DNA from 4 places in the Sporosarcina sp. resist genome. Region 2 is predicted to be linked to each of the others. Evidence: riboswitches for the same ligand, from Rfam matches in the RefSeq annotation. Region 2 holds a riboswitch; each other region holds the start of a gene.

Region 1 (7,661 bases), 180 kb from region 2:
GTGCGAAATTAGATGCGTATGTTGTGAAAGCAATGGCTCCAGAAATTGCAATACACGGCGTTTGCGTCAATGTATCGGGAATGGGTATTCTACTCCGCGGCAAGTCTGGTGTAGGGAAAAGCGAGACGGCTCATACATTGATTGGTCGGGGACATCGGCTTGTGGCAGATGATGTAGTGGTGTTGAAAAAGCTTAGCCCACAAACCTTGCTCGGGACGCACGACGAAAATAGCAAAGAATTTCTTGCGTTGCGTAGTATTGGCTTGTTAAATGTGGTGCGCCTTTATGGAAGAGCCGCTTTCCAGGATGAAACGCGGATTGCACTGGACATCGAATTGACTAAGTGGAAAGAAAATGACTTGAATAATGAATTAGAGCAGGAAACGAAGTTTGTGGAATACATGGACGTCCAGATTCCGCATATCCAAATTCAACTTCAACCGGGGCGTGATATCGCAGGTTTGATTGAAGCCGCGGCGAATAACTGGTATTTAAAGCAGCAAGGTTATAGCGCAGTAGAGGAATTCATGAAACGGATTGAGTCAGATACGCCTTAGTATTGAGTAGCAACGTTTGATGGGTTTGGAATAATTAGTAGGAGTACGTAAAAACGTGAAAATGAGTAGACATTCAAATAGATGTCTACTTTTTTTCGTGTTTTTTATTTTGGTGTATGAAATGGTTGTCATTTTGTCTTATTCGGCCACCTATTATTAGTCAGGTTATTCCTAGATGTAGCTGGGGGCCTGGAGTGTGGCGTAAGCTAATTGGTGATTAATGATACTATTTAACCCGTAAAGGCATGTTAGAGGCGAAACTGAGAAGCCGAAATTGCTTGGTCAACAGCTCGCATGCTTGTAATGAAGGTGGGAACAGATCGAATAACAACTTATAATCACTGGCACTTTAGAAAAGTAAGGGAATGTCTAATGGGTTTTATTTGTGAAATACCCTTTTTATTGAATGGTAAGCAAGCTCGGCTTCAGCTTGAAGTTAGGAAGGGAAGGGGAAGGAGGGCTTATATCGAACTTGAGTAAACGTCCATCTTAACTATTTTTGTGGATGTATACATTACAGTGTACTTGTACACATTAATGTATACATTTGTAAACATTAATGTGTACAAGTGTACAAACACGTACGCAACCAGTGGTGGCGGGTGTATACGTTAATGTGTACAAGTTTACAGCTGGGTACACAATATTACATTTGTGTGTTAAATAGTTGAATTGGATTGACCTGCCAACAAAATTCCAGTACCATTTCAATAGAAAGATAGAATAATTGGGGAGGATGATTTTTATGACAGAAACACGTATTGCAGCAATTGACGTAGGAAACGATTCATTAAAAGCCATTTTCGGTAAATTGGAAGCAGAACTCAATATACCCAATGTAATTGCACAAGATATTGCAGATCGTCCGATTATCGGCATTGAAGAACTAGACAACCAAGAGCCTACTGATGGCATTCATATTCGTTTGCACTCTCCAACATTAAAAGATAACAACGCTATTTACCGTGTTGGGAATCTTGCTACGAAAAGTGGTAATTCAACTGAACTAGATCCAGGTAGCAACAAATCTGAGGAAGATCAAACTTTGGTGATGTTGTTCGCGGCACTTGCAATAGATGCAGCTCGTGATGAGAATAAAGGTATTTTTAAACGTAATAATAATGTAATTGAAGCTACGTATACACTAGGTACAGGACTTCCACTGAGAGAAGTAAAGGAAGGGAAAGACGTTGGTTATCGTTCCCAATTGCTTAGCTCTGTTCACCAAGTAGAGTTTTTGGTTACACCTAAATATCAAGGTATAAAAGTAAATATTAAATTTGATGAAGTAAAGGTTTATCCGGAAGGTTTTGCTGCGTTTATCAACCTTGTAATGGATAATAATTTAAACATCATTAATAAAGAATTAATCGATAAACAAATCTTGATACAAGACATCGGTGGGTTATCAACGGATGTTGCGGTTATTAGGAATCGTAAAGTTGATGATGATAAGGCACAAGGCTTCAACTTGGGTGTTTCAGAGTCTCTGGATGCTATTCGGGAAGAAATTTATGTTAGACATGGCGTAGAGTTGGACAGTCGTCTAGATGTTGTGGACATTATAACGAAGAAAAATAACCGTAATCATATTATGGTAAAAGGAAGCCGGACAAGTGTTCATGACATTGTAGACCGGATTCTCTTGGAGCTAGCGAAAAAGCAATACCGCCATTTACGGAATGTATGGGCAAGAAACTCGCAATCTGAGATCTGCTATTTCATCGGCGGAGGCTCTATTGTCCTTAAAGACTATCTTAAAACGTTAAATAATAGCTTAGATGGTTATAATATCGATTTCTTTGAAGATGAAAAAGAAAGTGTTTGGATGATGGCCAACGCTTATTACAAGTTAATTTCAGACTTTGCGAAAAAAAATCAACAAGTCAAAATTAAAGAAGAAGAAAAGTTAGTTAAAACAAAGTAAGGTGACTATGCATGAATGACGCGGGATTAAAAAGGGGACAGCCCATTACATTTCGTCTCCCATCAGATACATCTGACCACACACTAAAGCAACTGCAAAAGTTAAAAGAAGTCGAAAGAAGAAACTTTTCCAGTAAAATTGCGGAGTTCGTGATAGATGGGGTGAATGACTCACTTTTAAAGCATAGAGAGGCCATAACAATTCCGCTCCCAAAAGGGTTAACTAAAGCGCAACGTGATTGGTTAAAGCACGAACATTCCGAGGCGCTACTAGGGAGTATCGTCTATCAGTTGATGTCCGATCCAATCCGCACAGCTTCTCTCTTTGCATCATTGAACAGCAATGCAATAGATGTAAATGCAGCATTATATTTGCAGGAAGAAACGAGCGCTGCCGTTGAGGTGGAAACAGAACATCAATTGATTAACATAGAGGATGATCTGGATAATTTTGATTGGGAACAGTTAAAGGAGCCAGAAGAAACCTCTGTTGTAGAAGAGGAAGACCCTTTAGCTGACTTCCTTGCCCAGATGAATAAATAATAGTGAGTGCCTGCATAAGAAACCACCATGAATGCTTAAATTTTCATGATGGTTTATTGTACAGGCACTTTTTGTTGTGATTTCTAAGGAATCTAAAACATTGAGATGTTTTCTTTGGAGCATACAAGGGAAAAAGAGTAATAGGGATGACTACAGCTAGTTTGCGAATGGGTTGTATGTCTATTTAGTAAGAAGAATGGGGTGAAGCGGGTATGGAAAAAGTTATTTACATCGTGCGTCATTGCTCCGCAGAAGGGCAGGCACCACACGCGGAATTGACTGCTGAAGGGATTCTGCAGGCGGGTCAGCTTGTAGCGTTTTTCGAAGATATCGAAGTGGATCGGATTATTACGAGTCCGTTTTCTCGTGCACGTCAGACGGGCTGGCCTATAGCTGAGCGGAAGAAGTTGCATGTAGAGGTGGATAGTCGGCTTATGGAGCGCGTGCTAAGTTCAATGGATTTCGAGGATTGGTTGATAAAGCTGGAAGATACGTTTTTTGACCTTCATCTAAAATATGAGGGTGGGGAATCTTCGAGTGAAGCGATGTCGAGGGTCTGTGATGTTGTGGATGAGCTGGGTGACGGTTCGCGGACAGTGCTTGTGACACACGGGAATTTAATGGCGCTATTATTAAGTTGTTATGATGAACGATTCGATTTTGGGCAGTGGCAGGCACTGACGAATCCAGACGTGTATGTTATACGGATTAAGGATGGGGACTCAGAAGTGGAAAGAATTTGGGGTTCTGAATAAAAAAACAGGCCGCTGTGATGTCGGCCTATCTAGGTTTTAGTGAATGTTAACCCATTGTAAGATTAGTAATAATGACCACTGCAATAATAACGAGTGCCCCGAAAAGACTGATCCACATGGATTTGTCGGGATTATTCGGTCTGCTGTCTGCTTTATGCATAAACTGCGCCTTCTTTCTGTTTATGTCATTAACTATACTCTTATCGACGATAGAATGGAATAAACTGTTACCACGTGAAACGAGTTTATTATATATATTGAACCTATTTGATGGAGTTTTTTATTTCCATTACTCTATGCTTCTATTGAAAATGGACCAAACATTCCCACAATCTCACACTAGATATGTTACACTTGCTACAAAGCTGAATAGTTTAACAACCACTAGGGGAGCCTTTTTTAGGCTGAGACGTGCATGAATGCGCGGACCCTTGGAACCTGATCCGGATTATACCGGCGTAGGAAAGTGGGTACGCCTTTTACGAATAGTTAAATGGCTAGCCGCTTTCTTACGCCACCGGGAAGCGGCTTTTTAGTATAAATAAAAGGGTGGCGAATCGAATGGTACGTGTGGCATTGACAATTGCGGGGTCGGATAGTGGTGGTGGTGCGGGTATTCAGGCAGACTTGAAGACGTTCCAAGAATTGGGTGTTTTCGGTACGTCGGCACTGACAGCGGTGACAGCGCAAAATACATTTGGAGTGACGGCGATACAGCCGGTTGACACCGCTATTATTAAAGCGCAAATACAGGCAGTTATTGAAGATTTTGATGTTAAAGCGATTAAGACAGGGATGCTCTTTTCGACAGAAATTATCTATGCAGTGGGAGAGGCGTTTCATTGGAGCGGAATTCCACTTGTCATTGATCCGGTGATGATTGCGAAAGGGGGTGCTTCATTGTTAGAAAGACAGGCGGTTGAAGCGTTGAAGACTGTACTGGTACCTCTTGCAGCTATTGTTACACCTAATATTCCAGAAGCAGAAGTGCTTGCAGGAATGGAAATAAAGACGAATGAAGACATAGAACGAGCGGCGAAACATATAATAGCGTTGGGCGCGGGGGCGGTTCTTATTAAAGGGGGCCACCGGAAAGAAGCGCCTTATGCGGAAGATCTGTTCATGGGGGCTGACGGGGAACGGTTCTCGGTTCGCGCACCATGGATTGATACGAAAGATACGCATGGAACAGGGTGTACGTATTCGGCGGCACTGACAGCGTTTTTGGCAAATGGGGAAACGGCAGCGAATGCAGTTGTTTCTGCAAAATGTTTTATCCACGCAGCAATTGAAGATGGACTTAAAATTGGTGGCGGCCATGGTCCGACGAATCACTGGGCATATGGACGCCGCGGTAACAAGACAATGGAAGGGGTTGTAGTTTATGGATAAGCAAACAGTTAACTTATATTTCATCATGGGTACAGTGAATTTGGCGGGACGCGACCCGTTACATGTCTTAGAAGAGGCGCTAAAGGGTGGTATAACGAGCTTTCAATTACGTGAAAAAGGGCCTGGTGCATTAACGGGTGAAGAATTGAAGGCATTTGCACAAGCGTGTCAGCAATTATGTGAACAATATAGTGTACCTTTCATTGTCAATGATGATATAGGTCTTGCGATTGAAATTGGTGCAGACGGTATTCATATCGGGCAGGAAGACGGATATATTTCAGCAGTGCGTGACAAGGTTGGTCCAGACATGCTAATAGGTGTTTCTACGCATAATGTAACAGAAGCGATTGCGGCAGCTGATGCTGGGGCTGATTATATCGGTCTAGGTCCAGTTTATGAGACACAGACGAAAATGGATACGCAACCGGTTATTGGTATCGAGACAATTAGGGAAGTGGCATCGTTGTTACCTGGCTTACCAATTGTTGCGATTGGCGGAATTTCAGAACGCAGAGCCGGTGCTATCATTAAAGCGGGTGCGTCAGGGGTAGCGGTTATTTCTGCAATTTCTGGAGAAGAAGATCCTGGAGAAGCAGCAAGTCGTTTAAAAGGTGCGGTCCTTCTTTCATTAACAGGTATTGAAATGTAATGTTTAACTGCTCGCGAAATATACCACACTTCCAAGTAAGGGGTGTGGTGTGCGGATGAAAAAGAAACTGTTTGAAATACAAACCGTTTTGCATAAGGCAGATCTAATCTATTTCACATGGAATGATGTCGGCGGAACCTACAAAGTCTATAGAGACGGGCATCATTTGTATGAAGGAACGGTCTCTGAATTTAGTGACGGTGATTTCAAGCATGCGAAACTATATAATTACTTAATCGAACGTGTTGAGGATGGTATTGTGATTGACGTTATTGCATTGCAAACGTCAGCATTTGCTGAACAGAAAAACAAAGAAAGTCCGCTTCAGTCACTTGTCATGACAACGATTGTCGCAAAGACGCAAATTGCATTGTCTTGGGAGGAAATTAAAGATGTCGCTGAATATGATGTCTACCGAAATGGGACGCATATGACAACGGCGGTCGGTAATTCTTACATCGACAGGGATTTTTCGTTGGATGAAATCTATACGTATACGATTAAATCTAAGCGGTCACTTGCGAAGTCGGAAGAACGATTCAACGTCTTTCAGTCGATTGTCTCCACTGTTTTTGGGCTGTTGAATCCGGTTTCGTCGAAGGCAGAAGCGGCGATTGAACAGTTTTCGGTGACAAAATCCATTGCCAAGCCGAGGGAGTTGCTGACGCCTGTTCAAGACAGAGTTCGTCTTCCGAATGTAGATAGGTGGGGATTCCGCTACATGACGTTTTTGCAGGATGACTGGGTGCTGAATCCGAATCTTTTATCGCGAAATCGTTATTTTAAAGGGGATGACAGGGGATTCGATTCAAATGGAGCCAGTTATCGGACCCGAGTGGACGTCGAACTGGCATATGACCTTGAACGTTCTCCGTTGACGTTTACAAGGGATGTTGGGCCATCGATTGTCTATGATGCTTTTAAGCGCTTTAGGAAACAAGCAACCGCTTCACACGATGGGATTACGTTGAAACGGACAAATCACGGGGAAGACGAAGCGGGATTTCATCTTCTGCATGCTGTCGGCAATCCCCTTACAACGGCCCCTGACATTAACTATGAAGTGCGAGCAGTTATGAGGCGGGACGGAACGTTTGATATGACGGGTTACCACGATCAGGCGCCCCATCATGAGATTTACCTGATGCGCGGTGAAGAGAATGAATGGAAACCAATTCACCAAGCGGAAAGTAAGGGGCTCGCGTGGATGTCCGAGGTAATTGCTTGGCAGTACTGGCGAATCTCTAATTTTGAATAGTAAACAATGAACTCCTTCCGTTGTCATAAATGGAAGGAGTTCATTGTTTATCCGGAAAGGAAAAATATGAGTTGCGTAGATAGCGAATTATGCATCCCTACTATTCGATAGGATGAACCTTGGTAATAATGAATGTACTGTGACAAGAGGCTATCTGAACTATCTCGGATAGCCTCTTTATTCACTTTTAAGCGTTTATTGTTGAACAAGACGGGCGGTGACTCGTTTCTTACATCCGATTTATATGCTTCAAGCCAACTCGTTGACAAAGAAAACTCTGCTTGGTATGATTACCTTGAATTCAAGATAAATAACTTTCTACTAATTCGAGGAGAGAATTGATATGACGAAAAAATCAATGGGCATTCACCACATAACTGCAATCGTCGGACATCCGCAAGAAAACGTCGACTTTTACGCGGGTGTTCTTGGGTTGCGTCTTGTCAAGAAAACCGTCAACTTCGATGATCCGGGGACGTATCATCTTTACTTTGGTAATGGAAACGGTGCACCGGGTACGATCATTACGTTTTTCACATGGGCTAATGCTCGCCAAGGAACAATTGGGGATGGTCAAG
Region 2 (7,661 bases):
CCTAGCAACCCGGCAGCAATTTTCTTCGCAGTTACAATATCTTTCGTTCCATGTACAAGCATGCGACCGTCACGGAACAGCACGATGCGGTGACCGTTGTATTCACAGGCGACTAGATGCGGGTTGTGAATTAATTTTGAGACGCTTCCGCGAATTGATTCGGCAAAAGGGAGGAGTTCAAACTTTCTACTTTTAGGCCAAGATAATTGAACGGTGTCACGTCCACAAAGCACCGCTGTTTTCATAGACTCACGAGCAGAAAGGAACGGATATACTGCATTTTCGGAACAACTTGGGCAACCGGCTTTCTTCATGCTTGCAACTCCAATTGAAGCGCGGTCGCCTGTCCATAAATCAGCAGATTCGAGTTTCGGTCCAAAAGGTGTTCCCGTTATATATTTCAACACGTCAGTAACTTGCCGAGCCGCTGTAGTAACCACAACCGGGCTGATGACGCCGACTGTATCACATGTTAATGTCTGTGATGGCAATGTTTCTAGCAAGCAATGTAGACACGGCTGGTTGTCTTGAATGCCAATCGGAAACGTTAGGCCATAACTTCCGACACATGCCCCCATGAAAAAGGGGATGCCGAGTTTCAGCGCTGCATCGTTCGCTAGCAGCCGTGTTTCAATATTGTCTGTTGCATCCAATACTAAATCATGGTCGGTCATTAGATCGAGGACGTTTTGTGGCGTTACATCGACTACAATACCTGTTATAGCTACATCGCTATTAATCGCCGTCAATCGTTTCTCCGCCGCAACTGCTTTTGGCAATTGCTCAATGACGTCTTGTTCCGTATACAATTGCTGGCGATGCAGATTGGTCGACTCGATAATATCCCGGTCCACAATCGTTACACGTCCAACGCCTGCACGGACGAGCATTTCAGCACCGGATGAGCCAAGCGCGCCGGCACCTAATATGAAAATACTAGTTTTACGAATCCTTTTTTGGCCGACATCGCCAATTGGAGCGAATAATGCCTGACGTGAATATTTTTCAATCAATTCGTTACAAGTCCTTCCAGTGGGCTACTTGCAACCGCATAATCGCGCATCGGCATCCGGCCTGCTTCATAGCCGAGTCGTCCCGCTTCAATCGCGAGCTTCATGGCAAGGGCCATTTTAATCGGATCTCCAGCTTCTGATACCGCTGTGTTCAATAAAACTGCGTCAGCGCCAAGCTCCATTGCATAAGCTGCATCTTTCGGCGAGCCAATTCCTGCATCGATAATAACGGGTACATTGGATTGTTCAATGATGAACGACAAGTTAAGTGGATTCAAAATACCGCGCCCTGATCCGATAGGGGATGCGCCTGGCATGATTGCATGAACGCCCATTTCGCATAACCTACGTGCGAGCACAACATCATCTGACGTATAAGGCAGGACGATGAATCCTTCATCTAACAGCATTTCAGTTGCCCGAAGTGTTTCTACTGGATCCGGGAGTAATGATCGGTCACAACCGATGATTTCAACTTTAATCATGTCACAAAGTCCTGATGCTTTCGCCAGTTTCGCGATGCGTACCGCTTCTTCCGCTGTTTTTGCGCCCGCTGTATTTGGTAATAGTGTATATTTCGAAAGATCGAGTTGTTCCAAGAAATTTGGTTGTGATGGCTCGAAGATATTCATACGTCTTACTGCGAACGTAAGAATTTCTGACTCCGATACACGCACTGCCTCTTTTTGCACATCAAATGACGGGTATTTTCCTGTACCTAGTAATAGTCTTGAATTGAATGTTTTATTGCCGATTGTTAGCATAATTATCCTCCTCCTACAAAGTGAATGATTTCTATTTGGTCGCGGTCGTTGATCGGTTTGTCATATGCGTCTTTCGCAAGAATATCTCGGTTCATTTCCACGATGACGATGCGTTCCGCAAGTTCCAGATGCCCAAGCAGTTCCTGCACATTTTCAACTTCTGCGGGCATGTCATACCGATTGCCGTTCAGTTCGATTGTTCGCTTCATGAAAAATCCCCCTTTTCGGATCAAATGCCTTAATCCGTTCTGTATTCACTTCATTTTCGATGATCAAATCACGAATCAAGCAGGCGGTTGCGGGCGCCAATAAAATCCCATTTCTGAAATGACCAGCTGCAATATACATATTTTCATTCCCTGGAATCCGACCGATATACGGTAAGTCGTCAACGGTTTTTGGACGTAGACCTGCCCATCTGTTCATAACAGGAAGGCGGGAAAGACCAGGTATAAAACGTTCCGCAATAGCACTTAATGCCAAATTACCGGCATCAGTTATCTGCAAGTCTGTATGTCCGTATTCCATCGTGGCCCCGATGACGAGCGTTCCACCCGAGCGTGGAATTACGTAACAGCCTTTATGGAAAAGTGTATAAGGTAATTGCATGCCTACCGCATTGAGTTGCATACATTGGCCTTTCACTGCGGTCATTTGCAGCCCTGACACAAGCTTGGCACTCGCTGCACCGCTTGCAATGACTAGATGTTTTGCGTTGATAACGGACGACGCAATGCGTATCTGATAGCCGCCATTTAACAGTGTGATTTCATCGACTGTGGCCTGTTCTGAAACAGTAGCGCCCAAACTTTTAGCCGCTGCGCAATATGCCAGACAAGCCTTTTCAGGATGAACATGAACGTCTTCTTCAAAAAGATACGCACCAAAAGCAGGAGGGGCGACATGTGGAATTCGTTCGCGAACTTGTTCAGCTGAAAGATGAACTGCGTTTTTCCAACGGGAGAGGGCAATTCGTTCTTCTTCGGAACAAGCAAACTGAACAATACCGCCAGCTGTATAACCGAAGTCCGCCCCTGCATCACGTTGGAATTCTGAATACAGTACCTGACTTTCTTGCGCGAATGAATAAAAGGTATCATTCAAATATTCAGAGTGAGCACCGAGCATTCCGCCAGCTGCACGGGTAGTCCCTTGAGCGATTTTATCGCGTTCAACAAGGTGAACTGACAAACCCTCTTTTGCTAAATAATAAGCTGTACTGCAACCAATAATCCCTCCCCCAATAACGACAACATCAACTGGTTGTGACATGGTTCGCATCCTTATAGGCTGTTGCTGCAACTTCAGGATTGTCACTGCCAAAAATGGACGACATCAATGCAATTCCTGCAACTCCGCCTTGATTTAATTGCGGAAGGTGATGCGGCTGAATTCCACCAATTGCGTAGATAGGAATTGCTAGCGATTCAACGATTTGAAAAAGCTCATCGGTTCCACGGGGGAAGAGGCCAACTTTTGAACTTGTCTCGAATAAATGACCATAAAGAATCCAGTCAGCACCTTCTTTATAAGCAGTTTCAGCTTCACCATAAGAGTGGACAGATCTGCCGAAGGAGATAGCCGGGAATTTTTTTTTGAGTAGCGTTAGCGGTTCGCCGTATCCGGGAAGTTGAACTTTGTTAATCCCGGTAATTGAAGCGACATTCGTTCGCCCATGGACAATTAGTTTAGTTGAATTAAAGCCAGATTCGATTAATTGTCGAATCAACGCTATTATTTCTGAATCCATTTTCGATTTCTCACGTAAGATGGCTGCGTCGATAAAAGGTTCGATTGCTAGCAGGGTATCAAGCAATTGGCTACGTTCCATTTTGTCATCTGTTACGGCAATTATCTTCATCGAACTCCTCCTTATCGAAAAGAAATAGTATATGTTTTCACCTGGGAATAGGGTCTAGTTTCAGGCGCCAACCCCTCGGGTCATAAGTCGTTTTACTGCGAGGGCTGAAGGACGCCCTCTTCGTAAACCGTCTTATGCCTGTCGGGGGCCTACAGGATGTAGGTCATGCAGCTGTTGCCACAGGAAGTGGCGCACTTAAGCTGCGTTCATTTGTAGCGGCGCCTTCCGCTTTTCTTGTTGTCTAGACTCCAGGCGCCAGCCCCTCGAGTCGCTTCAGTCTTGCCGAAAAGGCAAAGAGCGCCTTTATCGTCAAGCCTTCCAGCGCTTTTCGGGGCTAAACGGCGCCTTCCGCTTTTCTTCATAAAAAAAGACCACTTTCCAGGTATGGAAAGTGGTCTGTCGATGGCATTAGAATGCACTGATAGGAAGACACGCCACTTCCCTACGCAGGTACAAACCTGTTCAGGTGATAAGGGTAGCGGAGTGGAACTCGTTTCTCAGTCCTTTAAAAGGATTCCCCTAATGGTCGAATATGTTATGAAGTTGTCAATCTATTAGTAGCATAGCACGTCAATGGAATGAATGAAAGGATGAACAGTTGCGCTTAGTCGTCTAAGTGGACGTTATGATGCACTTGTTGAACATCTTCCAAATCATCCAGTACGTCAATCATTTTCTCGAATTGTGCTTGAGCTTCTGGTGACAGAGTCAAGTCGTTTTGTGCAAGCATTGTTATTTCAGCGACGTTAAACTCTGTAATACCGGCACTTTTTAAAGCTGCCTGAACAGCATGGAACTGGTCTGGCTCAGCATAGATGATGACCGATTCCTCTTCATCTAGAATATCACGCACTTCGACGTCCGCATCCATTAGAAGTTCGAGAACGTCGTCGGCGGACATACCTTCAATTCCGATAACTGCAGTCGCATCAAACATATAGGAAACGGATCCGCTGACACCCATATTACCGCCATTTTTACCGAATGCGGCGCGTACTTCTGATGCAGTACGATTTACGTTATTTGTCAGTGTATCGACAATAACCATCGAGCCATTTGGTCCGAATCCTTCATAGCGAAGCTCGTCAAAGTTTTCTTCTGAACCACCTTTTGCTTTTTCAATTGCCCGGTCAATAATCGCTTTTGGTACACTATATGTTTTTGCGCGTTCTACGACAAATTTTAGCGCTTGATTCAATTCAGGATCAGGCTCGCCTTGCTTCGCTACTACATAAATTTCACGTCCGAATTTTGCATAAATGCGACTCGTGTCCGCATCTCTTGACGCTTTTTTCTCTTTGATATTGTTCCATTTACGGCCCATGAATTTCCACTCACTTTCGATTAAGCATAGATTTACTACAATAAGTATACAACAATTATATGCAAGTAGACGAGTGGGAATTATTAAAAATGGGCTGTTAGGTTGTATAAGAGAGAAATTTTTTACCTGTATATGTTGAATTAAAGAATCCCACTAAATTTACTGTGGCGCTCAATAAGGAGAGAGTATTAATTCGGGGGGGGGGATTGTAGAACGCTTGGCGCTTTGGGGATGCCTTTGCCGCGCCTGCGCTAGGATGTTCATTATCGAGAGAAATGTGATTTTGAGATGTATACGCCGAGATAATAATGTGCTTATTTTTTGCTACTAATTCTATTCAAGAAAGACACACTCCGGGTTGCAGTTTTCATCGCAGATAATGAAAAGCTCTTTCTCACATAGACTATCTAGCGCAGGCGCGTCTTCGCGGGAGGCATCCACAAAGCGCCGAAGCGGTATTAGGGGGAATCCTAATTCATTTCAAGTACAAGGTTTTTTTCAGTAGCCTCCCAAAAGCCCTTGTAAAGCGCATACGCCGTATTCATTTGTTCAACATATATACTGTCTTTCAATTATGAGAATTTGTCTACTATCGTACAGTTTTGGCGTGATGGAAAGAACATTATCCGATATTTAAGAAAAACTCTTTTTCTTATGACGATTCTCAATTATACTAAAGGTGAACGTTCATCCTACTATAGAAGGGAACAGACGCATGGAACTCATATATAAAGGGAAGACGAAAGATGTATACAAATTGGACGGCAACAATGTACTACTGAAATTTAAAGATGATGTAACCGGAGAAGACGGGGTTTTCGATCCTGGCGCGAACACAGTTGGCTTATCGATTGAAGGCGCGGGGCAATCCGGACTTCGGATGACGAAATATTTCTTTGAAAAAATGGCGGATAAAGATATTCCTACTCATTATGTAGATGCTAATATTGATGAAGTAACGATGACAGTACGATCAGCGAAGGTATTCGGCAAAGGCCTTGAAGTGATTTGCAGATACCGCGCTGTTGGAAGCTTCTTGCGTAGATACGGTGCGTACTGTGAAGAAGGACAACCTTTGGATGCCTTCGTAGAAGTCACGCTCAAAGACGATGACCGTAACGACCCGCCGATAAACAAGGATGGACTAGCACAACTTGGTCTATTGACAACTGATGAATACGTTACGCTCGAAGCATTAACGAAAGAGATTTCAGGCGTAGTTAGAGCTGAACTTGCAGCAAAAGGTCTTGACTTGTATGATATTAAACTCGAGTTTGGACGCGACGCTGAATCAGGTAAAATCATGCTGATTGACGAAATTTCCGGTGGGAATATGCGCGTCTATAAAGACGGTACATATATTGCACCAATGGATCTTGAAAAATTGATACTTGCATAAATGACAAACCGCTGTTAATTCCACGAAACTGGAGTTGGCAGCGGTTTTTATTACAATCAAATAAATGTACTTTACGAGTACTGTAAGATAAAATTCGATAAAGAGGATAATGAATATCTACATTAGATTAATAAAAGAGGCGAATTTTATGCAAATGAAAACAGGCGTTGAGCAGTCTGTTTATGCGATTCTCATGCTAAACATGCTGCCGGATAGAGCAGTACTACCAGGAGATGCAATCAGCCAGCAACTGGGAACCTCACCAACATATTTTCAAAAGTTGTTGAGAAAACTGGTCAGTGCAGACTTGATTACTTCTGTGTCAGGTGTAAAAGGCGGGTTCAAATTAAAGAAAAAGCCCGAAGAGATTCGGATATACGATATTTATCTCGCAATAGAGGGTCAGCAATCCCTTTATTCCGCGAGTGGGATTCTCGACGACATGCTTGATTTGGAAAAAGAAGATACAGGTTGTTTGTTAACGGACTTAATGGGAGAAGCTGAATCGGTTTGGAAATCCGTACTGAAGCGTGAAACAATCGCATCCCTATCAGATGGAATTCAGACAGAGCGCTATCAAGAGAAAGTGGAATTTCTACAAGAATTGATTCGCGAAAAAATGGTTCTGTGATTGAAAAGTGTGGCAGCTAGGAGGATGACATTATGGGGAAATTCCAATCACATAATGGTTTTGCACGAACGTTTAAGGAAAACAAATTAACGCTTGGGTTTATGTTTCCTTTGGAGCCGGATGCAGGAAGTCTCCCCAAGATGGATTTGAAAGAGCAAATGAAGCTTGTGAAAAAAGTAGAAGATCTAGGATTTGCTTCTTTGTTTGTTAGAGATTCTCCGTTATTCGATCCTAAATTTGGAGATGCAGGTGTTATATATGATCCTTTTATTTTTCTCGCCTATGTAACAGCACATACGAATAAACTCGCGCTTGGTACTGCAAGTGTTGTCACAACATTACGTCACCCCCTGCACTTAGCCAAATCAGCTGCATCTTTGGATGAAATGTCTAATCAACGTTTCTTGTTTGGCGCTGCAACTGGTGACCGCCCAATCGAATTTCCCGCATTTAAAGTGGAGCGTAATGATAGGGCAGAATTGTTTCGGGAGTCGTTAACGGTCATGAAAAAAGTGTGGGAAGAATCATACCCACAGGTTCATACAGAAAGGGTTGGCATGACAGAAGGGGATATTATTCCCAAGCCTGTCTTAGCCGATATCCCCGTTTTAGCAACAGGCTATTCTGGTCAAACGACTGAATGGCTGGCAGAACATATGGATGGCTGGA
Region 3 (7,661 bases), 1.3 Mb from region 2:
AGCCCATCGCTAAGATGCCGAGAAATGGAAGCCCTACTCCAGTAATTAAAAACCCAAGAACAGCTAGCCACATGTTCGTTCCAGCATATTGCCCAAGCTGTGCTGGAAAAATAAGATTTCCTGCTCCAAAAAATAGTGCGAATAGCATCAAGCCAATGGCAAGATACGATGAAAATGATAACTTCTTTTGCATAACTTCAGTTCCCCCTTGATGTAAATAACATTACACGTATGCAATATATCGCTGAATTAATAATACTCTTTTCCTTTACAAAATGCAATATAATAATGGCAATTTATTATGTTAAAAAGAATAATAAAACATTGATTTTTCTGATATATTAACAATAAACAAATCATAATACTATTTTCGATATAATAATTGTCCGTTTGCATGATCGAACATGCAAACGGACATAAGATTAACTCATTTAATAGTAAACTTCGTGTGACTATGGCCTTCTTTTGCTTTTTTCACTTCGAGAATCGCAGGGAATGCAGCTTTCAGTTCTTCAACGTGAGAAATGACGCCAATCATACGACCTGATTTCTGCAGATCAATTAATGTGTCAATTGCTTTGTTCAACGACTCTTCATCAAGTGACCCGAATCCTTCGTCAATAAACATCGTATCAATTGACACCGAACCTTGGAAACTTTGAATGACATCTGCCATACCAAGTGCTAGACAGAGAGAGGCATTGAACTTTTCGCCACCTGACAATGTCTTCACGTCACGTGTTTGCCCTGTATAAGCATCATATACATCGAGACCCAGTCCACTTTGTCTCCCTCGTACTTCCTGACGGTCACTGCGGATTAAGACAAACTGCCCATTCGACATTTCTTTCAAACGTTCATTCGCCGATTGGATAATACGTTCCAAGTATTCGATTTGAATATAGCGTTCGAATGACAACTTCAAACCGTTCTGTCCTCTTACGATATCGTAAAGGTCTGTGATTTTCCCATATATTCGTTCAAGTTCAATCACTGTTACGGATGACTGTACAAGTTTCTCCTTCAAACTGAATGCGTTTTTTTCATATTCTGAAGAAGCATTATAGTCAGTAAGAGCGGCTTCATAATCAGTTTTCAATTTGGCCACTTTCGTTGCCAAATCGCTCAAATCCACCACTTCTTTTCCTTCAAGCAGTACCCGTAACTCCCCTACTGCATCGCGTAAACTATAAAGTTGTTGTTTGAATACCGCCACTTTTTCTTTCAACAAAATGCGGTCAACTTCTTGCATTTTCGCCTCACGATAAGCCTGTTCTGTTGGGAATGCCAATTCTTCTAATGCTTTTTTGAATCTACTTTCCGCCTGCCCCCTCTTCCCTACAACTTCTTCCAAGGTTTCCCCAGCATGAATTTCTGCTACTTTCGCCGCCCCCAGCTTCTCGCTCGTTTCCTCACGCACTTTCTGGACTACTTCCCAAGCGTAATCTAATTCTTCTTTTTTCTTTTCAGTTTCAGCAATCCGCTCCTGAAGCGTGGCTAGTACCCGTACATCTTCGGGTATCGTTTGTAATGTCATGTTAAACAGGGCTAGTTGTGTATCATAGGACGATTTTTGTTGAAACAATGCACGTTCCATTTCAGTTTTCTGCGCCACGATTTGCGCTGTAATTACTTCTTTCTTTTTCAATTCCACTTTCAGATTAACAAGCAATTTTCGATCTGCGCGAAGCTTAGCCACTTCCGCTTCTAGCTTCTGTTTTACCTCATGTAAATTATTATTATCCTTTTCTATAGCTAACCGCTTCATTTCATTTTCTTTATCAGTTAACTGCTCGATTGTATTTTGGTAGGTAATAGCCGCGGTTCGGAATTGCCCCTCGACTTCTTTCAGCCGTTCTTTCTCCACTTCCAGCTTTTCCCTTGAAATGGTTACTTCAATTGTTTTATGCGATTTAGCGGGATGATGTTCACTCCCACATACCGGGCAGGATTCCCCGTCTTTTAAAGACTCAGCCAACATAGCTGCTTGGTTATTTAGCCAAAGTTGTTCTACTGCATCGTATTCCGATTTACTTTTCTCATAACGCGCCTCGTGATCATTCTTTCCTTGTTCCAATACGTGTATCCGATTTCGAATCGCAATGAATTCATCCAGTAGTTTGCACTTTTCAATCGTTTCATTTAGTTGATCGATACGTTCATCGTACTGAACTTGTCCCACTTCAAACATCTCGATTTCTACTTTCACTTTTTCCAAGTTCTTCGTTTCTTCATCTGTCATTCTAACGGTTTTCTCAAGTTCTTTTTCCAAATGATTGTTTTCCTTTTTCATCACATCAAGAGCAGTTTCCTTCGATGCCAAACTTGAAACCGCCGGAAGGAAATCTTTTAGTCGAATCAAACTTTCCGTCAGCTTTTCACGGTCAGTTTTTCTTGCTTCTTCCACTCGAAAATGCTCTCCAGCAAGTTCCATTTTTTCTGCTGCTATCTGGACTGCTTCCTTCGCATTCTTAAGATTATCGGCTTTTGCGGCAGTTTCTTCTTTCAAATTGAGTAATTGCATCTCAAGTTCACCGATTGAAACAGCTCGCTCTGCGTCGGCTATTTGTTGCTCTTTTTGTACCACAATTGGCAACTGTTCCGTTAACTTATTTAACGATAATTCTTTTTGACGTAGTTCAATAAAACGTTCATTCATACTTTTCGCAGCCTGGTACATTTCTTGCATTTTTGTATGTTTTGCATAAACTTCGTCATAACTCTTTTTAACAACAACCGTCTTGTCTTGATAAAACGCAAATTCTTCTTCTAATCCTTGAACGACTTGATTCACATTGTAATGTTCATTCGCCAGAACAGTAAAGACCGATGACTCACGCTCGGGCAGTAAGGTCGCTATTTGTCCAATATGTCCTTCGCTCTGTTGCATCTCTTTCGTCAGAGTCGCTTGTGCGCTGTCTTTCTTCCCTTTTAGCTGCTCCACTATTTCACGGTACTTATCTGTTTTAAATATTTTCCGCATGATTGTTTCTTTATTTTCTGTATCAGACGTTAGAAACTTTCGGAACTCTCCTTGCGGCAGCATAACAATCTGACTGAATTGTGCTTGTGTAAAGCCGATTAGTTCTTCTACCTTCTTGTTAATTTCAGATACAATCTGCCTGTCGACAAGTGGTACCTCCCCGTCTTCCGTCAGTTCATAGAACTCGCAGCGCGCAGACGTTTCGGACTTGTTCCCCTGTTTGACATACGGTATTTGCCGCATGATGCGGTACGTTCGATTATGAATGTCAAACGTCAATTCAACGGTCGTTTGAACTGCGTCGTCTGCGAAGTCGCTTCGCATCGCACGATTATCCGTTCGATCTTCTCCGCTCGCCTGACCATATAGCGCAAAACAAATCCCATCAAATATCGTGGTTTTCCCCGCACCAGTAGCTCCTGAAATAACGAAGAGTCGATTGTCTTTCAATTCCCTGAAATCGACCGTTTCCGTCCCTTTATATGGTCCAAATGCCGTCATCATTAATTGAATTGGCCTCACAGCTGTGTCCCCTCCTTGTGCATAACTTCATGGAGCACTTCTGAAAAGAGGGTCTCCGTTTCTACGTCTGCCGCTTCTCCTTTCATCTCTTCGTAAAATGCTTTAAAGAGTGCTAAATCATCATGCTTCCCATGTTCCATACGTTGTTCATCAACCGCATTTGCGGTCAGCATGAGCACTTTACGCTCAACATGCATCGCGTTCGGATAGACTGACCGTACTTTTTCCATCGGGAATAAAACCGGTGTCTCATCTAGCAATTTAACAAAAACATAATCCTCACTTACTGGGTGCAACAAAATATCTTCCATCGTCCCTACAACCGTCCGCATATCATGCTTTGGCTTCAACTCCCGTTTCTCAACAGATACCTGCCCTGCAGCATCAAGTTCGATAATTAGAAACCCTTTATTATGATGTTCTTCTGAAATCGAATATTTCATTGGCGAACCCGCAAATCGCACTGTTTCATTTAACACATAATGTGCCTGATGTAGGTGGCCAAGTGCAGTATAATTAAATCCTTCGAAAAGATGCGCCGACACATATTCTGCCCCACCAATTGCCAACGGTCGTTCGGAGTCACTCGTGTTATTTTCACTTTCTCCGTGAGGTGTCACAAAAGCATGTCCAACAAATACATGTCGGACCCCCTCTGCCATTTGTTCACGGATAGTTGCCGTCACTTTCTTCATCGCATCGTTATGGTTCACAATCGTTTCATCTTCGTGCAAATGTTTTACAACAGAAGGATCCGCAAATGGTACGAGATGGAAATGAACCTCACCGTAATCATCTGACAAAACGACCGGTTCGATTACTTTCGTCATCTGACCTGCAATATGGTAGCCATTTACTCGCATCAATCCGCTTCCAAAATGGAGGCGTCCCGGGCTATCATGGTTTCCTCCAATCGCTAGGACAGGTATTCCAAGTTCCATAGTAATTTTTCCAAGCACTTCGTCAAGTAGTGCAATCGCTTCTGTAGGTGGCACCGCACGGTCATACAAATCGCCTGCGATAACGACCGCATCTGGCTTCTCTTCTTCGACTGCCTCTACAAATTGATCAAGCACATAACGCTGTCCTTCTGTCATATATATACCTTGAACGAGCTTGCCTAAATGCCAGTCCGCTGTATGGAAAAATTTCAAATTCATTTCCCCCTTCAACACTTTTTCTTTCTACTTTACAGGATAATTCTCGTAAAAGGAAACATACATTCCTTTCTAACTTTTCGCAAAGTTAAGGTTGACCTTCTATTTTTAATATGCTTATAATGGGGATGAGTCCAATTTCATATGATCCACCGCTAGGGGTGCTCTAACAGAGCTGAGAGAGGCATGTGCCTTGACCCTTATAACTTGAACTGGTTAATACCAGCGTAAGGAAGAGGTGCTGACACAATAATTCTGCCGGTCTATTTTCCGGGATACTTTTGATTGTCTACAACCCACTTCTTCTTCAAGGAGTGGGTTTTTTGGTTTTCAAGAATACAAAGGGAGTGTTGGAATCATGAAGTTCACTGACCGTTTGTTAGAAAAGACGTTACCAATCTGGAGACAGAATCATAGCCATCCGTTCGTACAAGGAATTGGCGATGGGACGCTTGATCCGGATAAATTCAGGTTTTATATGGTACAGGATTACTTGTATTTGATTGATTATGCAAAACTGTTTGCGATCGGGGCTGTAAAAGCCGACGACTTGGAAACGATGGGCAAATTCGCGACACTACTCGATGGGACGCTGAACAAGGAAATGGCCCTGCATCGAAGCTACGCACTGCGGTTCGGCATTTCTGAACAGGAACTTGAAAACGCTAAGCCGTCACCAATTGTACTTGCGTATACGCACTACATGTTACACGTCTGTCAAAATGGAACGGTTGCGGAAGTGATGGCTGCTCTGCTTCCTTGCGCATGGAGTTACTGGGAAATCGGTAAGGAGCTAAATGCTATTCCAGGTGCTGCCGATCACTCGTTATATGGCGATTGGATTCAGATGTATTCTTCGGATGAATTCAAGGAACTTGCGGGCTGGTGTATTGATTTAATGAACAAATCAGCAGAAGGAAAACCGGAGCATGAACTGTTAAAGCTCGAGGAGATTTTCCTCAATACAACTCGTTATGAATATATGTTTTGGGATATGGCAAATACAAAACAAATGTGGCCTGGAGTTGAAATGATAAATGCTATCGTTTGACGGTGTTTCATTCACGTACCAATCAGGCAACAGCATACTCGATAATCTGTCATTCAACATTCTTCCCGGTGAGTTTATTTCGATAATTGGTGTTAGCGGTTCCGGTAAAAGTACGATTTTTCGTCTTGTAACCGGATTAGATGAACCCTCAGGGGGTACCATTTCTCTTGAAGGGAATCCAAATACTCAGCGCCTTGGAAAGGTCGGCTATATGCCACAACAAGATTTGTTACTGCCTTGGCGAACCATTTTAGAAAATGCATGTCTTCCGCTTGAAGTAGCCGGATTAGATAAGAAGGCCGCCAAGGAACAAGTACAACCATTATTACAAGAGTTCGGTCTTGGTGGAACAGAGGATAACTATCCAGGAGAACTTTCGGGTGGAATGAAGCAGCGCGTCGCTTTCTTACGCGCTGTTCTTTCTGGCAATTCCCTACTATTGTTGGATGAACCGTTTTCAGCACTCGACGCCATCACCCGACTGGCTATGCAAGAGTGGCTAATCAATCTGTGGGAAAAGCGCAAATCAACTGTCCTTTTCATCACACATGACGTAGAGGAAGCACTGTTTCTGTCAGACCGTATTTTTCTGTTGCAAAACAAACCTGTCACTTCATTCGTGGAAATCGAAGTGCCTCTTGAAAGACCTCGAATAAGAAACGATTTACATCGCGCTGAAATGCTCGAGCTAAAAGAACTGCTTATCGGCAAGCTCAGAAGTGAGGTTTCGCTGTGAAAAATACGGCTTCCTTAGTAATCATTGCAGGATTTCTAAGTATCTGGGAGTTGGGTGCACGCCTTTACGGTAAAGCGTTCATTCTCCCTTCCCCTATACAAATTTTTATACGTTTTTGGGAACTGAGGGAAGTATTATTGTTGAAACATCTACCGGTTACTTTGATGACGATTATTATCGGCCTAGCCATTTCGATTATTTCAGGAACAGCAATTGCAGTGCTAATGTCTTCCCGTCCAGGCATACGAAAAGCGCTCTATCCAATTCTCATTGCATCTCAAATGGTTCCTATTATTGCGCTTGCACCTATTTTTGTACTGTGGTTTGGTTACACAATTTGGAGCAAAGTTGCTGTTACTGTGCTCATCACATTTTTTCCGATAACAGTGAATACATTCGATGGTTTATCGTCAGGAAAAAAAGATATACAAGAACTTTTTTTGACGATGGGTGCTTCAAAAAAGGATATTTTCTATAAATATTCCGTACCAACTGCCCTCCCTCATTTCTTTTCTGGAATGAAAGTCGCTGTGACACTAAGTGTAATTGGCGCTGCAATCGGAGAATGGTTAGGCGCGCAGGCAGGCCTTGGTTACTTCAGTAGGCGTATGATGACGCAGTTCGATGGTGCAGCTGTTTTCGCACCCATCTTTGTACTGAGTGCCGTCGGAATCGGTCTATTCATCTGCGTGACCATTATTGAAAATCGAACGTTAAAATGGAGGATTAAAAATTGAAGAAAATCACATTATCACTTACAAGTATTGCGCTAATTCTATTGCTCAGCGCGTGCAATACTAATGAAAAAACAGAAAAGGTAAGTATCATGCTTGATTGGTATCCTAATGCTGTACATAGCTTCCTTTATGTTGCGGAGGAAAAAGGTTATTTCAAAGATGAAGGCATTGAACTGGATATCAAGTTCCCCGCAAGTCCGACTGATCCTATTAACCTTGCAGCAGCAGGAAAAGTGACTATGGGCATCACCTATCAGCCTGACGTTATAATTGCAAAGTCTGAACAGAATATCGGCATTAAATCCGTCGGCGTTCTCGTTCGTTCGCCATTGAATCACGTAGCATTTTTAAAAGAAAGTGGTATCGAGTCACCAAAAGATCTAGAAGGAAAAACTGTAGGCTATTCAGGAATCCCTTTGAACGAAGCAATACTAGAAACAATGATGAAAGCAGATGGTGCAGACTACGGTAAAGT
Region 4 (7,661 bases), 920 kb from region 2:
CTAAAATTTCATTTACTTTTGGTGAGGGAACTGAATTCTTTACAAAGGTAAAGTCTTCTTTCGCAGGCATTCCTTTGGGACGATTTGCTAGGTGAATTTCCTGTTGTATCAATTGCTTCATTGCAATTCCTCCTTTGTAGTTTGCCGAATTAGTTGGCAAGTGAAAACCCTAACACTCAAGAGTTACTAAGGTCAATGATTATGGACTGGTGTTTCTTTTCCATTGAATTGCTATTGTTCAGCCTTGCTTTCTCCTGTGGACGAACTCCAAAATAGTATCCAAAAGTGTTATAATTATACTTAACTATAATTTGATGTTATTAATTTTAACTAAAGGAGGGCTTTAAACAAAAATGAAGAAAATAAATACAATGTTTCTCGCTTTAGCATTAACGGTAGCTTTACCGACGACAGCTACTGTTGGATTAACAGCTAACGCGGCAGAAGCTCAAGTCGTTAAATCAGAAGACGTCACGACAGCTGCAAAATTTACGGATATTCCAAATAGCCACTGGGCGAAAAATGAAGTTATGCAACTTGTAGAAATGGGCATAATGACGGGTTACGGCGATATGCAATTTCGTCCGGATCTAGCAATGACAGTTGGAGAGGCTACTCAATCTTTTACAAAAGCGGGATATGAATTTTTAATCAAAGACGTGACAGGCAATTCTTTTGGTATGGAAGAACCTTTAACACGTAGGCAAATGGAGTTGGCATTAGTAGATGCATTTAATTTGCAAGATAGTGCATTAATCGAATGGCCAAGTCTTATTTCATTGGATAAAGGAAGTGTAGGCGCAGTTCCACAATACAGAATTATGCCAGGCATACAAAAAGGTCTATTCAATCACGGATCACAAGTAGACCGCGCTACTTTTGCGGTGATTCTGCATCAAGTACTTGTGGAGAAGGGGAACATTGCAACTACCAAAAAATATGAATTAACGAACTTAGAGCTGTCGCCTAATTTTACTCGGATTCCCTCTGCTGTGAATTTAATGAAGGTGTCATTTGATGAACATCCGATTTACCTAAGATCGACAGAGAATATACTTTTCACGAATCATACGAGAATCGATAACTCATTTTCACGAGATAATATTTACACTTATGACATCGGTATAGAAGGTGCGACCATTGAGTTAACGGTTCGTTCATTTGATAATGGCGATTACTTCTTATTTTCGAAAATCATTAACCCTACTGAATCTGCTGTAACAGTAGATGTCATTCAAAAAGAAAATGAAGTGGCTTCATTTGAGCTAAACCGTTATGATAAATACAAGATTAAACGTAATGATAAAGACGTTTTTGGCAGTGACACAACATCCTATCCGACAGGTTTACTCCAATTTGTGAAGCTAGATGGATCAGTGAAGGAGCGGATGGTTGGTCAGTCTTATTTGTCAAAGCAATTGTCATTAGAGTATGAGAATGATGGCTACAGTTACATGCGTCAATTGCTCGGTGAAAAAGAGGCACTGTCTTATGCTCAGGTTGGAACAACATTATTATCTGTGCATACGTTAAATTCAAAAGGCAATGACATTGTAGATCAGTGGTATATGAATGCGGATGACCAATTATTTGCGAATGAAGAGAATATGGAGAGCTGGATGCTTGAGTCAGCTAAGTATTATAAAAAACGTAATAATTGGTACACGGCGGGTGGCCCATACAATAAAATGGCGATAACCACAGAGCCAATGCCTAATACAGGGCAAGGATATGGGCGGAACTTACTTCTATTAAAAGAAGATCGTGCGCTGGTTTTATATAATGAGCAAGAGGATCGTTATTTTGAGAACTTAATTTACAACTCATTTGTTAACTTGAAGAATTTCAAAGGTGACAAAGATTATTGGGAAACAGAAGTTACAAGCACCTATTTGAAAGATTTATATGACATTACAGCTCCATTCATTGATACACGTTTTAATGAGCAAATCGCGCTTTTCTACTATAATAGTGGTGCTGATTTTGGAATTGAGAATGCGAAAGAGCCATTGCGTAATTATGCTGACTTACTAGTCTCACAAAAAAGTAAAGGAAACGTCATTCCTGTGAATGACGAGTCTTACTACATCGCGGATTACTTCCCGATTGCACAGCAAGTAACGACACATGCCTCTATGAATCATGTGTTGGGCGGTATGAACGTTTTACTCATGGCTTATAATGAGTTCGGTGATCAGAAGTATTTAGATACAGCGCAGGCTATACAAACAGCGATTGTAGCGGATAAAGATGATTGGATTCGTGATAATGGCGATATTTGGTATCGTATTTCCGCATTACGTGACTATAAAGGCGATGATTACAAGCATCTGACTTTAGAGGATTTAATAAATTCGTACAAACTTTGGAAAGATATTGATCCGACGTATTTGCCTTTATTAGAAGAAATGATTGCTTCAAAAGCTTCGTTTTTATCGAATGAAAATTTAGGTTACACAACTAAAATAAAGAACGGGTTACGTGATATCGACTTATCGAACTATCTTCCTAAAGGGGAAGAAAGAACAGATGCATTGTGAAGAAGAAAAAACTAAATAGATACTGCTAGGGGAGCCGTTTAGGCTGAGACACATCATAGATGTAAACCCTTCGAACCTGATCTAGTTCATACTAGCGTAGGGAAGCAGCTGAAACTCTACACTCAATGTCTTTATATACGTAGAAAACAGCCGCCTTCCGATTATGGAAAGCGGCTGTTTTCTGTTCCAGTGTATATATGTTGAACAAATGAAATAAAGATAGTGAACTGCGCGAAGGCGCATTACAAGGGCTAGCGCCGTAGTGAATTCAATGGAATTCTTTATTACAACGTATATAGATTCACCTACCAAAAATATAGATAAGGGATGGATGAGTAAAATGGAAAATAAAATTAGTAACCTAGTTGATGAACGTCTAGAGGAGTTAGTGCAATTGCTAGCGGACCTCGTTCGTTTCCCGACAGTTAGTCCACCGGCAAGAAATACAACAGGCGTACAGCGGTATATTCAAGATTTTTTAGCACAAGAAAAATTTGAAACGGTTAGTTGGGATGTATTTCCTGGCGACCCGAACGTTGTAGGCGTTAAAAAGGGAACGGATGGAAACCTGTATAACAGCCTAATCATTAATGGACATATAGACGTTGCGGAAGTGGGGGATGAAACAGAGTGGACTGTGCCTGTCTTTGAACTAACGACTAAAGATGGCAACGCATATGGGCGAGGAACATCCGATATGAAAGGTGCAGTAGCGGCGACTTTACTAGCCGTTAAATTATTAAACGAACTAGGTGTGGAACTGAAAGGTGATTTGCAAATTCAGACTGTCATTGGGGAGGAAGCGGGAGAGGCTGGAACACTTTCATGTATGGAAAAAGGCTATACAGCAGACTTTGCACTTGTAGTCGATGGCAGTGATCGTCAAATCCATGGTCAGGGTGGTGTGATTACCGGCTGGATAACGATTAAAAGTAAGGAAGTTTTCCATGATGCAATGAGGATGAGTATGCTTCATGCAGGCGGTTCGGTTAATGGGGCTAGTGCGATAGAAAAGATGATGAAGGTTATTGCTGGATTACAAGATTTAGAACGTCACTGGGCTGTGACAAAAAAATATCCGGGTTTTGCGCCTGGCACCACTACTATTAATCCAGCAGTTATAGAAGGAGGAAGGCATGCAGCTTTTGTGGCGGATGAATGTCGGCTCTGGATCACCGTTCATTTCTATCCGAATGAAACCTATCAATCTGTAACAAAAGAAATCGAAGAGCATTTGAACCATGTAGCAAAAGCAGACACGTGGTTAAGAGAAAATCCCATTCACTTTCGCTGGGGTGGAAAATCAATGATTGAAGAACGTGGAGAAATATTTCCGGCGCTTGAAATGAATGCGGACCATGCAGCTGTTCAACTTCTTGCGCATTGTCATGAACAAACCGAAAAAAGTCCTGCAATAATTGGTATGTCGAGATCAGTAACAGATGCGGGCTGGCTAGGAGCAGCAGGAATTCCAACTGTTATCTACGGTCCTGGAAAGTTGGAAGAGGCACATTCTGTCGATGAAAAGATAAACATTGAAGAATTAGTGGTATTTACCAAGACGCTTATGTTATTTATAAATGAGTGGTGTAATACGAAAAAATAGGAGTGCAAGTAATCTCCCCATTCATCTACTACTATTAAACTGTTACATGTTGAACAAATGGATGCCTATATAAACTAAGCGAAGGCGCCTTACAAGGGACAGCCTAAACCTTAAGAAAAGCTTAAAAGTCTACGTTTGACTTGTACATTTGCGGCTAGCTTTGGACGAAATGATTACAACACCTTTACCGCGGGTTAAATGTGGCTGGAAATGCCAGCTACACTCTTTTCGGTAATCCTGTTACAACTAACTGTCCACCACATACCTACAATGTTTAAGTGGAAAATGCAACTACTTTGGAAGATGGAAGAATAACTACCTTTCTATAAAAGTTGCAAGTGCCCGAAGATGAAATTTCGGGCACTCTGCTGCATTTAACAAGCTTTCCTTACTTACTTTGGCAAAAATCATACAAGTAACAATGTGATGCCATATAGAAAGTGACCCTTTCTAAAATACAAAAAGGAAATACTATAGAGTGGGATTAGGCAGCCAAAATTGCATCTTTGGCTGCCCCTTTATGGATAGGAATGTAGTTATTCACTCGTTCCCAAAAGCATCAGAACTTAGTGTAGCTGTACCTTTGAAGAGCGGCGGACGAAGGGCCCCCATACAATTAACGAAAAAGCAGCGTAGGATGCGACAAAGTCGCATCCTACGCTGCAAGAAATGCCGATAATGGTGCAGTAGTCGTTCAGTCCAAAGCGATTCAAAAGCACATGTACATAAGGCTTCTAGTGTTTTATCACAAAAGTAAGCAGTCATGTGTTTCAACATATAAATAAGTGAAGCTATTACTTATACGGTATCAATTGATTTCTATGTTTCCAGATAGATTATTATGAGATACCTTAACGAGCCGTTTCACGCCGAACGATCGGAGCTACTTGTGTTGCTAACATTTCAATACTCGCTGCGACTTTAGAAAACGGCAAGCCGCCGATATCCATTTGTGCAATGAATCGTTGATGTCCAAATAGTTCGTGTTGGTGGAGAATCTTCTCAATTATTTGCTGAGGGCTGCCGACAAATAATCCGGTTTCGGGACTGGCCATATAATTGAAATCAGAGCGGGATATTCTCGTAATCATTCCATGTTGTTTGTTCACATATCCCCAATAATTTGCATAGTAAGGATAAAATTCGTCTTTCGCTTGTTGGGATGTCTTTGTTATATACGTATGTCCTGTTACAGCCACTTTTAAATCCTCTAAACGATGTCCGGCACTTATGCCAGCTTGGCGATACAAATCAACAAGTGGTTTGAAACGAATTGGATCCCCACCAAGGATAGCTAATGCTAAACCAGTTCCAAGTTTTCCAGCTCGTATTGCACTATCAGGTGTTCCACCTACACCAACCCAAAGCGGCAGTTTATTTTGAACAGGGCGCGGGGCAATCATAGAATTAGTTAAAGGCGAACGGAATGACCCATTCCAATTGACGATTTCATTGGTATTCAATTCTTGAAGCAGTCGTATGTTTTCATCGAACAGTTCGTCATAATTGTTTAAGTCATGACCGAATAACGGAAAAGATTCAACGAATGCACCACGACCTGTAATAATCTCAGCGCGACCATTCGAAATTAAATCGAGTGTAGCAAAATCCTCGAATAGGCGAACAGGGTCGACTGTGTTTAAAACAGTCGTTGCACTCGTCAATTTAATACGCTTCGTGTTTTGTGCCACTGCCGCCAGAACAACTGGCGGAGCTGATACGGCATAGTCTAAGCGGTGATGCTCACCGACACCAAAAATATCAAGTCCGGCTTCTTCAGTCAGCTTTCCAATAGCCAATACTTCATGAAGGCGCTGTTGAATACTTATTGTTTTTCCAGTTAGGGGATCTGGACCAAGATCCCCAAATGTATATATTCCAATTTCAATTCCGGGTTTCCTAGTTTCTGTTTGCATTGTTCTCATCTCCTAAAACTAAGTTATTCCGCTTCAGAAACAAGGGTGAAACGTTCATTTATATGTTGAGGATTTTCGATTTCATCAAGAACTGCAATTGCATAGTCAGCATAGCTTACATAGCTGTCACCTTTTGAGTTCACGATTAAATTGTTTTTTCCTTTTTGATACGAACCCGTTCTTTTTCCTTCAGGATTAAAGAATGCTGCTGGGCTAATGAATGTCCATTTAACTCCACTCGTCTTTTGCAGGTCTTCTAAGTTCTTTCCTTGATTGGAAGCAGTTGCAAAGTATTCTTCAGGGAATTCCGGTGTGTCAATTAGACGGATGGTTTTTGCTTCATCTACAAACAAGCTTCCCGCGCCACCTACAACAATTAATCTTGTTTCTGGAGCGCCTTCAAACGCCTCTATTAACTCTCTTCCGGCATCTAGATGAAGATGTTCCTGTCCTGCAGGAGCACCGAATGCATTTACAACAACATCAAATTGACGAAGGTCTTCAGCTTGTAGATCAAATATATCTATTTCGAGGGCGACAACATTTTCTTCAGTTAGTTTTGCTGCATTTCTAACGATAGCTGTTACTTCGTGTCCACGGTCATTCGCTTCTTTTACAATAAGGCTTCCTGCTTTTCCTGTAGCTCCGATAATTCCAATTTTCATGTTTAAATCCTCCAGTAAATTAGTTTTTTTATGCACATAAAATAATGCACGCCTAGTGATTTGAAGCCATTGGATATAATTAATCCAACTGTAACTGTAATGGTTACAGTTACAGCGACGGCTAAAAAATCGAATGAACTATCCGATTTTTTGTGTTAATACCGATACTAATTCTTCCATCGTAATTTCATGTAACACAGATTCCATCGCTTCTTGAGCTCGAAGTAAAATCAGCTCAAGAACTGCCTCAATGTTGGCGCCAACCGGGCAATTTGGATTTGGTTTTTCATGAAATTGAAAAAGTTCGCCTTCTTCCACGACTTCGACTGCTCTGTACACATCGAGTAAAGTAATATCTTTTAAAGGTTTTTGAAGCGTAGCTCCCCCAAGACCTTGCCGAACTTGAATAAGTCCTGCATTTCTTAGTTTACCAATTATTCTTCGTATGACTACAGGATTTGTATTCACACTTTCCGCAATCCATTCCGAAGTACAAAGCTCGTTACTTTCAATCGCCACGAGGGATAGAATATGAACTGCAACTGTAAAGCGACTACTGATTTTCATTGCAAGTAACCTCCCGGTGTAATCATTATAGTTACAACGCGTATTGATTGTCAATTGTTATTATTCAAGTGATGGGGTGTGGATTGTAGAACGCTTGGCGCTTTGGGGATGCCTTTCGCCGTAAGCCTGGATATCGCTTCGCATCCAGTCTTACGGCTTCGGCGACCCCTTTGTCGCGCCTGCGCTAGGGTATTCATTATCGAGAGAAATGTAATTTTGAGATGTATATGCTGAGATAATAAGGTGATTACTAGTTGATACTAATTATATTAAAGAAAGACGTACTCCAACTTGCAGATTTCATCACAGCTAATGAAATGCGCTTTCTCACATAGAACATCCAGCGAAGGCGCGTCTTCGTGGTAGC

What was found. Region 2 has a riboswitch for thiamine pyrophosphate ahead of H7992_RS01910 (thiamine phosphate synthase). Riboswitches for the same ligand answer to the same signal wherever they lie in the genome.
Positions count from the first base shown of each region.
Region 1: another riboswitch for thiamine pyrophosphate. It lies ahead of thiD (bifunctional hydroxymethylpyrimidine kinase/phosphomethylpyrimidine kinase); the one in region 2 lies ahead of H7992_RS01910 (thiamine phosphate synthase).
Region 3: another riboswitch for thiamine pyrophosphate. It lies ahead of tenA (thiaminase II); the one in region 2 lies ahead of H7992_RS01910 (thiamine phosphate synthase).
Region 4: another riboswitch for thiamine pyrophosphate. It lies ahead of H7992_RS06490 (acetylornithine deacetylase); the one in region 2 lies ahead of H7992_RS01910 (thiamine phosphate synthase).

Region 1 covers NZ_CP060287.1:201,716-209,376, forward strand. Annotated here, with positions in the region: gene hprK (HPr(Ser) kinase/phosphatase) at 1-557, shown strand, start outside; gene H7992_RS00930 (ParM/StbA family protein) at 1,303-2,484, shown strand; gene H7992_RS00935 (hypothetical protein) at 2,496-3,026, shown strand; gene H7992_RS00940 (histidine phosphatase family protein) at 3,239-3,781, shown strand; TPP riboswitch at 4,158-4,263, shown strand; gene thiD (bifunctional hydroxymethylpyrimidine kinase/phosphomethylpyrimidine kinase) at 4,343-5,173, shown strand; gene thiE (thiamine phosphate synthase) at 5,166-5,825, shown strand; gene H7992_RS00955 (DUF3238 domain-containing protein) at 5,881-7,083, shown strand; gene H7992_RS00960 (ring-cleaving dioxygenase) at 7,427-7,661, shown strand, end outside.
Region 2 covers NZ_CP060287.1:379,747-387,407, forward strand. Annotated here, with positions in the region: gene H7992_RS01890 (ThiF family adenylyltransferase) at 1-1,013, opposite strand, end outside; gene H7992_RS01895 (thiazole synthase) at 1,010-1,783, opposite strand; gene thiS (sulfur carrier protein ThiS) at 1,780-1,986, opposite strand; gene thiO (glycine oxidase ThiO) at 1,949-3,049, opposite strand; gene H7992_RS01910 (thiamine phosphate synthase) at 3,033-3,638, opposite strand; TPP riboswitch at 4,061-4,169, opposite strand; gene H7992_RS01915 (YebC/PmpR family DNA-binding transcriptional regulator) at 4,243-4,962, opposite strand; gene H7992_RS01920 (phosphoribosylaminoimidazolesuccinocarboxamide synthase) at 5,678-6,361, shown strand; gene H7992_RS01925 (RrF2 family transcriptional regulator) at 6,510-6,992, shown strand; gene H7992_RS01930 (LLM class oxidoreductase) at 7,025-7,661, shown strand, end outside.
Region 3 covers NZ_CP060287.1:1,652,514-1,660,174, reverse strand. Annotated here, with positions in the region: gene brnQ (branched-chain amino acid transport system II carrier protein) at 1-193, opposite strand, end outside; gene H7992_RS08400 (AAA family ATPase) at 428-3,505, opposite strand; gene H7992_RS08395 (exonuclease SbcCD subunit D) at 3,502-4,659, opposite strand; TPP riboswitch at 4,810-4,913, shown strand; gene tenA (thiaminase II) at 5,021-5,713, shown strand; gene H7992_RS08385 (ABC transporter ATP-binding protein) at 5,700-6,449, shown strand; gene H7992_RS08380 (ABC transporter permease) at 6,446-7,186, shown strand; gene H7992_RS08375 (ABC transporter substrate-binding protein) at 7,183-7,661, shown strand, end outside.
Region 4 covers NZ_CP060287.1:1,302,435-1,310,095, forward strand. Annotated here, with positions in the region: gene H7992_RS06480 (NADP-dependent oxidoreductase) at 1-121, opposite strand, end outside; gene H7992_RS06485 (S-layer homology domain-containing protein) at 354-2,540, shown strand; TPP riboswitch at 2,558-2,660, shown strand; gene H7992_RS06490 (acetylornithine deacetylase) at 2,872-4,146, shown strand; gene H7992_RS06495 (LLM class flavin-dependent oxidoreductase) at 4,998-6,062, opposite strand; gene H7992_RS06500 (NAD(P)-dependent oxidoreductase) at 6,086-6,727, opposite strand; gene H7992_RS06505 (Rrf2 family transcriptional regulator) at 6,866-7,294, opposite strand.